DNA from 3 places in the Mesorhizobium sp. M0011 genome. Region 3 is predicted to be linked to each of the others. Evidence: predicted binding sites of a transcription regulator. Region 3 holds the regulator's gene; each other region holds the start of a gene.
What was found. Region 3 encodes LexA, which represses DNA repair genes until DNA is damaged. Its sites were predicted from a motif close to TGTTCNNNNTGTGTTCNG; they were not measured.
Positions count from the first base shown of each region.

Region 1: NKK51_RS02125 (2'-5' RNA ligase family protein) is a predicted target of LexA. The motif match lies at 2,797-2,814, and genes of this name have one in related genera.
Region 2: NKK51_RS28470 (helicase-related protein) is a predicted target of LexA. The motif match lies at 3,174-3,191, and genes of this name have one in related genera.

Region 1 covers NZ_JAMYVQ010000001.1:437,815-442,514, reverse strand. Annotated here, with positions in the region: gene NKK51_RS02140 (ABC transporter substrate-binding protein) at 1-833, shown strand, start outside; gene NKK51_RS02135 (cupin domain-containing protein) at 903-1,511, shown strand; gene NKK51_RS02130 (ABC transporter ATP-binding protein) at 1,501-2,586, shown strand; gene NKK51_RS02125 (2'-5' RNA ligase family protein) at 2,861-3,490, shown strand; gene NKK51_RS02120 (SnoaL-like domain-containing protein) at 3,622-3,975, shown strand; gene NKK51_RS02115 (SRPBCC family protein) at 4,079-4,558, opposite strand; gene NKK51_RS02110 (ArsR/SmtB family transcription factor) at 4,555-4,700, opposite strand, start outside.
Region 2 covers NZ_JAMYVQ010000037.1:35,687-40,386, forward strand. Annotated here, with positions in the region: gene phaR (polyhydroxyalkanoate synthesis repressor PhaR) at 1-361, opposite strand, end outside; gene NKK51_RS28460 (acetyl-CoA C-acetyltransferase) at 663-1,841, shown strand; gene phbB (acetoacetyl-CoA reductase) at 1,935-2,660, shown strand; gene NKK51_RS28470 (helicase-related protein) at 3,380-4,700, shown strand, end outside.
Region 3 covers NZ_JAMYVQ010000026.1:28,099-32,798, reverse strand. Annotated here, with positions in the region: gene kynA (tryptophan 2,3-dioxygenase) at 1-733, shown strand, start outside; gene kynU (kynureninase) at 813-2,060, shown strand; gene lexA (transcriptional repressor LexA) at 2,471-3,211, shown strand; gene NKK51_RS24375 (ComEC/Rec2 family competence protein) at 3,205-4,700, opposite strand, start outside.

The sequences.
Region 1 (4,700 bases), on a different contig from region 3:
GCCCCGACATCGCGCATCCCTGTTATGACAAGGTGGCGCGCTGGAACAAGGAAGGCCTGCTGCAGCCGATCGACACCAAGCGGATCAAGAACTGGGATTCGATCTTCCCGGTGTTCAAGAACCTGCCCGACCTGCAGGCCGGCGACGGCAAGGTCTGGATGGTGCCGTGGGACTGGGGCAACACCTCGATCCTCTACCGCACCGATCTGGTGAAGAACCCGGAAGCGAGCTGGAATCTTCTGTGGGACAAGCAGTATGCCGGTCGCATGGCGACGATCGACGCGGTGCACGACACGCCGGTCGTTGCCGCACTGCTCGCCGGAGTTAATCCGTTCGACATGACGCCGGAGCAAATGGACAAGGTGGCCGAGAAGCTGCGCGAGCAGCGCCCGCTGCTCTCCAACTACACCACCGACATGACGTCGGTCGAACAGGCGCTGGCCAGCGGCCAATTGGTCGCCGCCATGACCTGGAACGCGTCGGCCACCTCGCTTAAGAAGCAGGGCGTGCCGGTCGAGTTCATGAAGCCGAAGGAAGGCATGCTGACCTGGGCCTGCGGCTTCGTCATGCTCAAGGACGCCAAGAATGTCGATCTCGCCTATGACTTCATCAACAGCCGGCTGGAGACGGATTCAGGCAAATACCTGATCGAGGCCTACGGCTATGGCAGCTCGACCAGTTCGGCCTTCGCGGCAGTGCCGAAGGAGGAGCTGGAGAAATTGCAGCTGCCGTCGGATCCGGAGGTGATGCTGAAGACCACCATCTTCACCGGCCCGATGAAACAGAATGACGACCTCGCCAAGATGTTCGAAAAGGTCAAGGCAGGCGGCTGAACCCTAGAGCGCCGCGCGGCGTCGGCCGCGCGGTGTCACCCGAGACACTGCAAACGAGGTCGGGAATTGATGGACATGCTGGACGAGGCGGCTGAGAAGCCGAAGGACGATGCCGATGTGCGGGTCGGCCGGCGCGTGCGGGCGCTGCGGCTGGAGCGCAACCTGTCTCTGGCCGATCTTGCCGCAAAAGCCGGTGTGTCGATCGGGGCACTGAGCCAGATCGAGCGCGGCATGTCCTCGTTGCGCGTCAAGGTGATCTGGCCGCTCGCCGCTGCCTTCGATATCGAGCCGTCGGCACTGATCGCCGACGGCAACGATGCCGTCAACGATCTCTATTGCGTGCGTGCCGACAAGCGGCGGCAGATCCCGGTAAAATCGGAAGGCATTGCCAAGGCGCTGCTGTCACCGCCGGGCGCGACGCTGACCGGCATGCTGGTGACGGTGGAAGCCAGCGGCGGCACGGCCGAGGCCTATGCCCATGCCGGTCATGAATTCGGCTTCGTGCTGGCCGGCGAGGTCGAACTGGTGGTGGATTCGACAAATTACGTGCTGAAGGCCGGCGACAGCTTTGCGTTCAAGAGCACGCTTTTGCATGCCTTCCGCAATCCGGGCGCCGAGCGCTGCCAGATCCTTTGGGTCAACACCACGAAGCCGTCCGAGGTTCGCGATGGCGCTTGATCTACTTGTGCGGCTGCAGGCGGTTTCGAAGATTTTTCCTGGGGGCGTCGTCGGGCTCGACGCCGTCGATCTCGACATTGTCGGCGGCGAGTTCATCACGCTGCTCGGGCCGTCGGGTTGCGGCAAGACCACCAGCCTGCGCGTCATCGCCGGCTTCGAAAGCCCGTCGAGCGGCAAGGTGTTGCTCGATGGTCGCGATATCACGGCCCTTCGGCCGTTCGACCGGCCGGTCAACACCGTGTTCCAGGATTACGCACTGTTCCCGCACATGAATGTCGCCGAAAATGTCGGCTTTGGCCTATCGCTGCGCAAACTGTCTGGAGCCGAACAGGCAAAGCGCGCCGGCGAAGCCCTTGACATGGTCGGCCTCGCGGACAAGCTTGGCGCCCGCGTCTCCGAACTGTCGGGCGGCCAGCGCCAGCGTGTCGCACTGGCGCGTGCCATCGTCTGCGAACCACGCGTGCTACTGCTCGACGAGCCGTTGTCGGCGCTCGATGCGCATCTGCGCGAACAGATGCAGGTTGAACTGAAGCGGCTGCAGTCGCGGCTCGGCACCACCTTCGTCATGGTCACCCACGACCAGACCGAAGCGCTGTCGATCTCCGACCGCATCGTCGTCATGAACAAGGGCCGCATCGAGCAGATTGCGCCGCCGGCCACACTTTATGACCGGCCCGCCACGACGTTTGTGGCGAGCTTCATCGGCACCATGAATCTCCTGCAGTCGCGCTTCGTTGGCCGAGACGGCGATCGCCTGCGCTTCGCCGCCGGCGCCCTGCCGCTGGAGGCCATTTCTGAAACCGGCGAAGCTCTAGCCGAGGATGCCATGCACACCGTCGGCGTGCGGCCGGAAGATCTCCTGGCGATGACCGAGGCCACGCCCGGCACAGCGCCGGCACGCGTCAACAGCATCGTCTTTCACGGCCGCACGTTGCGTCTGCACGCTGAACTCGGGCAGGGCGCACCTGTTGTCATAGACGCGCCGCGCCAGGCCGAGGGTTTTCAATTCCAGGTCGGCGACGTGGCGCATATCAGCCTGCGCCGTGGTGCCAACTGCCCGGTGCTACCAGGTTAGTTTCATTGGTATCTAAAAACGGAGCACACCTCGCACGTTCGGCGGCTACAAGCAGTCGGGCAATGATCGCGAATATGCCGATTGGGCTATCCACGATTTCCTCAAGGTCGAGGGCGTAGGCTTTCAGTCCAACTCACAGGGGCTTCTTCGACCGTTGAACTCGCGGCGCGGATCCGGAAAGCCCCAACGCTCGCTTCATTTCGCTTGCTATGTTCCCTTTTTGTTCTAAAATCTCCGGCTTGGCGGAGATGGGTGGCGCAAAAAGAGGAAGGACATGAACGAACTGCCCACATTCAACACAGCCGAAAACGGTCAAACATCTTTCAATTGGCATGAGCGGAGCAGGCGTCGTCGCACTGATCGGTTGTTCTTCTGTCACCTGATGGAAGGCACCATCGCCGACCCTATCGCTTTACAAGCAACCACTTGGCGGCAGGAACTCGGGCTGAAAGGGAAAATAGTTGCCAATCACATCTCGCTTGTTGGACTCGGCGACCATGACGGATTGCCGGAGGGGTTGGTAGAGCTCGCTCACCACATAGGCTCGATGATTGTCGCAAAACCATTCGACGTTTCTTTTGATCGTTTGTGCGCTTTTGGCGGTGGCGCGCTTGTTTTACGCAACAGCGACGGCAATCCTTCGCTGCAAGAATTCTGGCGAAACCTCACAGCGGTGATTTCGGATAGCCCGTTAAAGCTCTTTCTCACAAAATCCATTGAACCGCATGTCACGCTGCTTCGTGACAAAGTGGGAGTGCCCAAAATTCGCGAAAGGGCGATTGACCGTATCAGTTGGACAGTGCGGGATTTTGCGCTCGTCCAGAGCTTCATCCAGCAAGGTCGGTACGAGGTGCCTTACCGTTGGCAATTGACGGGCCAGGACGATGCCCGGCCCGCGATGTAGACGCCCCAAATCATCGTCATATGTCCGCGGGACCATCATGCTGACATGGCTTGTCAGCTACGACGTGGCCCGACGATGGCAGGCCAGCAAGCTGTTCCCCATTTGCAGTGCGTCTGACAGGAGGAACACAAATGACCATCGCGGAAATTGCCAAGGATTTCACCGAGCTGCTCAAGCAGGGCGATAACGAAGCTGCTGCCGAGAAGTACAACGCCGATGATATAATCAGTCTCGAAGCCATGGCGGGGCCGATGGCCATCTCCCATGGCAAGGAGGCGCTCAGGCAGAAGGGCCAATGGTGGCAGGAGAACAATGAAGTGCATGGCGGCTCGGTCGAGGGCCCCTACGTCAACGGAGACCAGTTCGCGGTGCGCTTCAAGTTCAACATAACGCCCAAGGCTACCGGCGAGCGTGTCACCATGGATGAAGTTGGCCTCTACACGGTCAAAAACGGCAAGATCACCGAAGAGCGCTTCTATTATTGAGGCCGTGAAATACCATCGGCTTGCGGGAGCTCGGTCTCGTCGCTGAAGGTTGAAAAATAAGCATGGCAGCCGGGACGATGTCCCAGGCCGCCATGTGAGAGGCTCAAATGGTCTTCACGTACTGCGCAAGCTGATCGGCCACCGTGCCCCAGCCATCGAAGAAACCCATCTCTTCATGGTTGTTGCGGGTCGCCTCGTCGCGATGGATGGCGGTGGCGGTGTAGCGCGTGCCCTTGCCGTCCGGCTGCAAGGAAATGACAGCGGTTATGAAGGGTTCCCCTGACGGCCGGTAACCCGGCAACAATGCATCCGTCCACACCAGCCGCTCGTTCGGCACGATTTCGAGATAGCAGCAATGGCGGTCGTTGACCTCATTGCCGTCGGGCGACTGCATGCGCGTCCGGAACAGACCGCCCGGCCTAAGGTCGATCTCGCAGTCGGTGATCATCCAAGGCCTAGGCGTGAACCATTGCTTGACATGCTCAGGCGTCGTCAAGGCGCGCCACAGCAATTCGCGCGGCGCATCGATGACGCGCTCCAGCACGAGGTCCAGTCTGGGATCCGGCTTGAGGGGATAGATCATTTTTCTGTCTCCTGGAGGGTCATCACATAGGCGTCGAACTGGTCGAGGCGGCGCTCCCACAGCGTGCGCTGTTCGGCCAGCCAGTTTTCGGCAAGCTTCAGCGGCTCGGGTGCCAGTTGATAGGTCCTGACCCGGCCGGTCT
Region 2 (4,700 bases), on a different contig from region 3:
CGATCGCCCCCTTCATCTGCTCGCGAAAGCGCTCCTGCTCCTTGGAAAAGGCGAGCATCGACTGTTCGAGGAAGCTCGGCACGATCATCTGCATCTGGTCGCCGTAATAAGCGATGAGCTGGCGCAGGAACGGGATCGGCAGCATGTTTTGCCCGTCCTTGTTCTCCAGTTCGAAGATGATCTGGGTCAGCACCGGATGCGTGATGTCGTCGCCGGTCTTGGCGTCCTGGACGGTGAACTCCTCGCCCTTCTTGACCATCTCGGCGAGGTCCTCGAGCGTCACATAGGTGCTGGTGCCGGTGTTGTAGAGGCGGCGATTGGCGTATTTCTTGATGATGATCGGATCGTCTTTAGCGGCCATCTACATCCTCCCGGGGACACCGGCGCGCCCCTGAGCAAGCCGCCGATAACGATTGTGCCTTTTTTTTGAGGATATGCGCAAAAGCTTCACAATTCCAAGCAGTTTGTGCAGTGCGGGATCACTAAATGCCGCATAGCAGGCAAAATATGCTGCGCAGCAATGGACGAATGGGCGCCATGGCAAGGCGCGACCTGCTTGCGGCGCATGGGCGCCATGCCCATTTCCGGTTTGACTTGGGGTTGGGAAAGGGCAAGAAAAGTCCTCAACGACAGAGCAACACCCTTGAAGTCTGGAGAAGAAAATGTCCGCTTCCATCGTCATTGCCAGTGCGGCGCGCACGCCGGTCGGCTCCTTCAACGGCGCCTTCGCCGCCACACCGGCGCATGAGCTCGGTGTCGTCGTCATCAGGGAATTGCTGTCGCGTGCCGGTGTCGAACCAGGCGAGGTCGACGAGGTCATCCTCGGCCAGGTGCTGACCGCCGCGCAAGGCCAGAACCCGGCCCGCCAGGCATCGATCAATGCTGGCTTGCCCAAGGAAACCACAGCCTGGGGCCTCAATCAGGTTTGCGGCTCGGGCCTGCGTGCCATTGCGCTCGGCATGCAGCAGATCGCCACCGGCGATGCCAAGGTCATCGTCGCCGGCGGCCAGGAATCGATGTCGCTTTCGACCCATGCCCAGCACCTGCGCGCCGGCGTCAAAATGGGCGACTTCAAGTTGATCGACACCATGATCAAGGACGGGCTGTGGGATGCCTTCAACGGTTATCACATGGGCAACACCGCCGAAAACGTGGCACGTCAGTTCCAGATCACCCGCGAAGACCAGGATCAGTTTGCGCTGGCTTCGCAGAACAAGGCCGAGGCCGCGCAAAAGGCCGGCAAGTTCAAGGACGAGATCGTCGCCGTCACACTCAAGGGCAAGAAGGGCGACACCATTGTCGACCAGGACGAATACATCCGCCATGGCGCCACGCTCGACGCCATGACCAAGCTGAAGCCGGCCTTTGACAAGGACGGCACGGTGACCGCCGCCAACGCCTCCGGCATCAATGACGGCGCCGCCGGCGCGCTGCTGATGAGCGAGGCGGAAGCGGTGAGGCGCGGCATCACCCCGCTGGCACGCATCGTGTCCTGGGCAACCGCCGGCGTCGATCCGCAGATCATGGGCACCGGCCCGATTCCAGCATCGCGCAAGGCCTTGGAAAAGGCCGGCTGGTCGGTCGGCGATCTCGACCTGGTCGAGGCCAACGAGGCCTTTGCCGCGCAGGCCTGCGCCGTCAATAAGGACATGGGCTGGGACCCCTCGATCGTCAACGTCAATGGCGGCGCCATCGCCATCGGCCACCCGATCGGTGCTTCCGGCGCCCGTGTCTTCAACACGCTGGTCTTCGAGATGCGCCGGCGCGGCGCCAAGAAGGGTCTCGCTACCCTGTGCATCGGCGGCGGCATGGGCGTCGCCATGTGCATCGAAGCACTCTGAAGAACTCGCTAACCGGGCGGCGCGAGCCGCCCGTTCTGTATTCAGTGCCTGCCAAGCCCGACAACAGGGCGGTATCAAAAAAAGGGGAAATGCATGACCAAGGTAGCAATCGTCACAGGCGGATCGCGCGGCATCGGCGCGGCGATCTCTATCGCATTGAAGACCGTCGGCTATTCGGTTGCCGCGAACTACGCCGGCAATGACGCCGCAGCGGCGAAATTCAAGGCCGAGACCGGCATTCCGGTCTACAAATGGTCGGTCGCCGACTATGATTCCTGCGCCGCCGGCATCAAGCAGGTCGAGGCCGATCTCGGCCCGGTCTCGGTGCTGGTCAACAATGCCGGCATCACCCGCGACGCCATGTTCCACAAGATCACGCGCGAGCAGTGGAAAGAGGTCATCGACACCAACCTGTCCGGCGTCTTCAACATGACGCATCCGCTGTGGAGCGGCATGCGCGACCGGAAGTTCGGCCGCGTCATCACCATCTCGTCGATCAACGGCCAGAAAGGCCAGGCCGGCCAGGTCAACTATTCCGCCGCGAAGGCTGGCGACATCGGTTTCAGCAAAGCCCTCGCTCAAGAGGGAGCTCGCGCGGGCATCACCGTCAACGTCATCTGCCCTGGCTACATCGCCACCGAGATGGTGAAGGCGATCGACGAGAGGGTGCTCAACGACCGCATCATCCCGCAAATCCCCGTCGGCCGCCTCGGCGAACCGGAAGAGATCGCGCGCTGCGTCGTCTTCCTCGCATCCGAAGATGCCGGCTTCATCACCGGCTCGACCATCACGGCCAACGGTGGCCAATACTTCGCCTGATGACGTGGCGATGTAGGAGATCGACGGGCCGGCACACCGGCCCGTTTCCGGCACGGTCCCTTTGACGTGCTCGCGACCGTAGCTGACCCAATTCGGCACGCGAAGGTTAACAGCCGGCAGCCGCCCTGTGCAAAAGCTCCCTGGCAACCTGTGGATTCTCGGTGGATAAACTGTTCACAACACAAGATATTGGGGTGAACAAATCGGGAAAATTACGCCATCGCTGATTCGTCGCCGATTCGTTCCGGTTATGAGCTGAGCGTTAACGACGACAGCCGGAATCGCCTGCCCAACTGCTTAACGCAGGTTAAGAAAGATCAACAATTTCATAATGTTGGTCGAGGCGCGCCAACCACCGTGATTGTTTCCAGGCAAAGGTTAACGGCAACGCCCTCTTAGCACGAAACGGGCCAGTTCAGCGATTCAGCATGTGGTGCGACTCGCGGTCGCGAAATCCACATGTAGCCGTGAACAAAAGCTGAATCTGCAGGAGTCACTGATTCGTCGCCGATTCGTTCCAGACTCGTTCTATCCGTTAATCCGCAGCCGGTTGAAAGCTTGACAAAACCACCTTCTCGCCGCCGGCGGAACATTCCGCTTTCGCTTCGCGCCCGAAATCCCTATGTGTCGCCTGTCATACGCGCCATTTGAGGCACGCTCCCGACAACCAGAGGCCAAGAAGCCTTATTTCCAGGTCCCAGAAGCCTTATTCTAGGTTGATGAACATCCAGCCCAAACACACCGAGCCGCTGATCCTGTCGGGCCGCGACGTGACCGCCGTGCTCGGGCCGACCAACACCGGCAAGACCCATCTCGCAATCGAGCGCATGGTGGCGCATGAGAGTGGTATCATCGGCCTGCCGCTCAGGCTGCTGGCGCGCGAGGTCTACGCCCGTGTCTGCGAAAAGGTCGGCGCCCACAAAGTGGCGCTGATCACCGGCGAGGAAAAGATCCAGCCGCCGGGCGCCAGATATTCGGTCTGCACGGTCGAGGCCATGCCGCGCGAGACCGACGCCGCCTTCGTCGCCATCGACGAAGTGCAGCTCGCCGGCGACCTCGAGCGTGGCCACATCTTCACCGACCGCATCCTGCATCTGCGCGGCCGCCAGGAAACGCTGCTGCTCGGTGCAGCCACCATGCACGGCATTCTGCAGCGCCTGCTGAGGGGTGTCTCGGTGGTGACGCGGCCGAGGCTGTCGCATCTTGCCTATGCCGGCTCCAAGAAGCTGACCCGCCTGCCGCGGCGCACGGCGATCGTCGCCTTCTCGGCCGACGAGGTCTACGCCATCGCCGAGCTGATCCGCCGCCAGCAGGGCGGTGCCGCTGTCGTGCTCGGCGCGCTCTCGCCGCGCACCCGCAACGCCCAGGTGGCGCTGTTCCAGTCCGGCGATGTCGATTATCTCATCGCCACCGATGCCATCGGCATGGGTCTCAACCTCGATCTCGACCACGTCGCCTTCGCCCAGAACCGCAAGTTCGACGGCTTCCAGTATCGCAACCTGACCGCGGCCGAGCTCGGCCAGATCGCCGGCCGCGCCGGCCGGCATCTGCGTGACGGTACGTTCGGCGTCACCGGCCAGGTCGACCCGCTGGACGAAGAGCTGATCAAGAAGATCGAAGGCCACGATTTCGATCCGGTGAAGGTGCTGCAGTGGCGCACCGCGCATTTCGACTTTGCCAGCCTCGACGCGCTGAAGCGCTCGATCGAGACCAACGCCCCCGTCGAGGGACTGACGCGGGCATTGCCTGCCGTCGATGCACAGGCGCTCGAGCATCTATCGCGCGACGAGGACATTCGCGCACTCACCACCAATGCCAAGCGCGTGGCGCTGCTGTGGGAAGCCTGCGCGCTGCCCGACTACCGCAGGATCGCGCCGGCGCAGCATGCCGACCTCATCGCTTCCATTTACACGGACCTCGCACGCTACGGCCATGTCGACGAGAATTACATGGCCGAGCAGGTGCGCCGCGCCGATACCACCGAGGGCGATATCGACACGCTGTCGCATCGCATTGCCCAGATCCGCACCTGGACATTCG
Region 3 (4,700 bases):
GACGCCGCTGTCTTCGGCGCATGACGAGATGCTGTTCATCATCCAGCATCAGACCTCCGAGCTCTGGATGAAGCTTGCTCTGCACGAGATTGGCGCCGCGATCCGTTCCATCCGCGCCGACCGGCTCGAGCCGAGCTTCAAGATGCTGTCGCGCGTTGCGCGCATCTTCGAGCAGCTGAACAATGCCTGGGATGTGCTGCGGACGATGACGCCCAGCGAATACACCGAGTTCCGCGACGCGCTCGGTCAGTCCTCGGGTTTCCAGTCCTGGCAGTATCGCGCCATCGAGTTCATGGCCGGCAACCGAAACCTGGCAATGCTCGGGCCGCACAAGCATCGGCCCGACCTGAGCGGGAAGCTGGAAGCGATCCTGGCCGAGCCGTCGCTCTATGACGAGGCACTGTTGCTTTTGGCGCGCAACGGATTCGACATCGGTGCCGATGCCAGGCGCACGGACTGGCGTGAGACGCGAACCGAGAATGAAGAGGTGCTGGTCGCCTGGCAGACCATCTACCGCGATCCGCAGCGCTACTGGATGTTCTACGAACTGGCCGAGAAGCTGGTCGACTTCGAGGACTACTTCCGCCGCTGGCGCTTCAACCACGTCACCACGGTGGAGCGCATCATCGGCCTGAAACGCGGCACCGGCGGCACGTCGGGTGCTTCGTATCTGAAGAAAATGCTCGAGGTCGTGCTGTTCCCGGAGCTGTGGACGGTCCGCACCCGGCTCTGACGTCGAAATGAAAACAGGCACACCGAGGGGACGCGCTGTGGCGGAAAACCCTTCGCGAACAACCGGGGACTGACCGACCATGAGTGGAATTCCTGATCTCGCCGCAGTCGAAGCGATGGATGCCACGGATCCGCTGCGGGCCATGCGCGACCGTTTCATTCTGCCGGAGGGGATGATCTATCTCGACGGCAATTCACTGGGGGCAGCGTCTCACGCCGTTTTCAGCGAGCTGCAGCAGGCGGCGACCCAAGAATGGGCCCAGGATCTCATCCGAGCTTGGAACACGGCCGGATGGTTCGAGATGCCAATCGAACTCGGCGACCAGCTCGGACGCCTGATAGGAGCCGCGGCCGGCCAGACCGTTGTCTGCGACACGACATCGACCAACATCTACAAGGTGCTGCATGCGGCGATGGAGATGCGGCCCGGCCGGTCGGCCATCGTCGCCGAAGGTGACAGTTTTCCCACCGACCTGTACATCGCCGAAGGCGTGGCCTCGACCCGGGATGGCGTCCTGCTGCGCCTCGCGGGTGTCGACGCGCCGACCATCGAAGAGCTGATCGACGAAAACGTCGCGGTGGTGCTGGTCAATCACGTCAATTACAAATCGGGTGAACTGCGCGACATGTCGGCGCTGACGCGCAAGGCTCATGCGGCCGGAGCGCTGATTGTCTGGGATCTCTGCCACACGGCCGGCGCTCTGCCCGTCGAACTCGACCAGGCAAATGCCGATTTCGCCATCGGCTGCACTTACAAGTACCTCAATGGCGGTCCGGGCGCACCGGCCTTCATCTATGCCGCGCAGCGTCACCATGGCGATATCAGGCAACCACTCAGCGGCTGGTGGGGCCATGCGCGGCCCTTTGCCTTCGAACGGGGTTATGTTGCCGGCACCGGTATCCGCCGCTTTCTGTGCGGCACCCAGCCTGTCCTGTCGATGCGGGCGCTCAAAGGCGCGCTTGCCATCTGGAATGACGTCGACATGGCGGCATTGCGAAAGAAGAGCGTCGCGTTGACAGAACTGTTCATCCAGCTCGTCGAAGCCAGGTGCGGCGCCTACGGTCTCACGCTGGAGACCACCCGCGACGCGACCAGGCGCGGCAGCCAGGTGTCGTTCCTTCACGATCACGGCTATCAAATCATGCGGGCGCTGATCGAGCGCGGCGTCATCGGTGATTTTCGTGCGCCATCGACCATCCGTTTCGGCTTCACGCCGCTCTATGTCGGCTACAAGGATGTGTGGCTGGCGGTTGAGGTGCTGGAGGATATTCTGCGCACGGGCGCATGGAAGGACCGCCGTTTCGCGGTCAAGGAAGCCGTTACCTGACGCAACGATCCCCGCGATCCACCGCCGCCGCCCTCACTGCCTGGCAGATGACGGAGGCTGAATTTCCAGCCACAAATGCCAACAGACGTTGGCGTTTTGGCTCCGTTTCGTTCACGGCAAACGAACGTCCCGAAGATTGATATCGTCCTTTGTGGAGGTCGATAGACTGATAATGCCAAGCCTTGGGTCGAGGATGAGCCACAGGTCATTAACCATAATAATTTCAATGTGAGCAGGCGCATCGCTGTGCCTGGCGCTTGTTGATCGCGACCCGCTGGCAAGCGCCAAATAATTTCAGCAGCCTTAACAAATTCATTAAACTTTAAACGGTTGCAGAACACAACTGGAACAGATAGGGTTTGTTCTGGGTTTGTTTTTCGATTCTGGTTTCAGGTAACCTGGGGGCCGCCATGCTGACGCGCAAGCAACATGAACTGCTGATGTTCATCCATGAACGCCTGAAGGAGAGCGGCATTCCGCCATCCTTCGACGAGATGAAGGAGGCGCTTGACCTTGCCTCCAAATCCGGGATTCATCGGCTGATCACCGCACTTGAGGAGCGCGGCTTTATTCGCCGGTTGCCCAACCGGGCACGCGCGCTGGAAGTGCTGCGATTGCCGGACTCGATCGCGCCTGGCCTCAACGCGGCAAAGAAGTTTTCGCCAAGCGTCATCCAGGGCAGTCTCGGTCAGGGTGGTGCCCTTGGCCGGCAGATCAAGCCGGCGCCTTCGCGGATGCCCTCGCCCGGCAATGATGACGATGCGGTCTCCGCCGTGTCGATCCCGGTCATGGGCCGTATCGCCGCCGGTGTGCCGATCGATGCCATCCAGCATCAGACGCATTCGATCTCGGTGCCGCCGGACATGATCATGGGCGGCGCCCACTATGCGCTGGAGGTCAAGGGCGACTCGATGATCGAGGCCGGTATCTTCGACGGCGACACCGTCATCATCCGCAATGCCGACACGGCGAGCCCCGGCGAGATCATCGTGGCGCTGGTCGATGAAGAGGAAGCGACGCTGAAGCGGTTCCGCCGCAAGGGCGCTTCGATTGCTCTCGAAGCCGCCAATCCGGCCTATGAAACCCGTATTTTCGGCCCGGACAGGGTCAAGGTGCAAGGCAAGCTCGTCGGCCTGATCCGCCGCTACTGAGGCGGCTGTGGGTTGGCCGCTGGCTTCTCCGGTTTCTTGAAGGGTGCCAGCCCCCTCGCCTCACGAGAGTATTTGCGTTGCGTGTGCCAGGGCCGATATGGGCTGTCCACCGCGAAGCTGATCGTCGCCGGCGTGGTCGCCGATTGGCGATCGAAGAAGACCGCGGCACTGCCTTTGCGAGCCAGTTGCCGCTTGGTGATGACGAGGACCAGCGGATTGTGACAGGCGTCATACGCGGTGGCGTCATTGATGACGATCAGCTCGGCGAAGCCGCAGGCTTTCCAGGTGTCCTTGCGGTCCTCGACATAGGCAATGATCGCACCGGACATGTGCCTGGCCACGCAAACGCCTGAGGAGCAATAGAACGGGGATCCCAGCGGCAGATCAACGGCATCCGCGACATCGAATTGCCCATCGCTGTTGTCGAACACCTCTGGCACGACGATGGTTTCTGATGTCAGGGCGCGTTTCCAGTTGTCGACGGTGAATTCGTTCGGCCGCTCCCGGCTGACGGCAAGCTCACCGCCACCGATCGGCAACGCCACCAGCCGGGCGTCTTCCGAGATCAGCACATCCGGCGTGCGCGTATCCGAGACGGTCAGCAAGCCTGCCTGCGCGAATGGCAGAGCAGCGAGCCGCAGCCAGGTTGTCGCCATCGTCGCGATGACCAAAGCAATTGCCACCAACAGGACCGACTGTTGCGAAATCAGCCCGACCCCGTCGACAGGCGAACGCTCGGAGATCCAGCCGGATATGGCGATCATCATCGTCAGGCCCTTACCCATCAGGTAGAGAGCCGGCCAATCCAATCCGAAAGGCATCAGCAGCGCGCTGGCGACGGCCAGGAACATGACGACGGTGACGATCGGCATAACCGCGAGATTGGCAAACAGGCTAAGCGGCGAGACACGCTGAAAATGCCAGATAGCAAACAGCGTCGTGGCGCTTCCGGCGATGATCGAGGTCATGGCAAGGCCGGTTGCCGCCAGCAGGAATTTTCGCGTCAGGAAACCTGGCATGGATCGCTTTGGCGGCGGCGGTCTTGCTTTTCCCGCGCGGTGATCCGCCCAGCCGGCATAGGCGCCGACCAGAGCCGCGGTCGCGGCGAACGACATCTGAAAACTCGGGCCGACCACCTCATGCGGCGACACCACGATGACGGCGATCGCCGAGATCGCCAGATTGCGCATGGTGAGTGCTGCTCGATCGAACAGCACGGCAATCAGCATCACCGCCAGCATGATGAAGCTGCGCTCGGCGGCAACGACGACTCCCGAGATGATGAGATAGGCCGCGATCGAGAACAGTGCGGCGGCGGCGGCATACTTCTTGACCGGGCGACGCGCGGAAAAGTCGGGAAACAAGGCGAAGGCGCCGCGCAGCAAACCCATGATGGTGCCTGCGACCAGAGCCATGTGCAGTCCCGAAATGGAGATGATGTGGTAGATGCCGGTACGTCGCATCGCCTCATTGATGTCATCGGGAATGC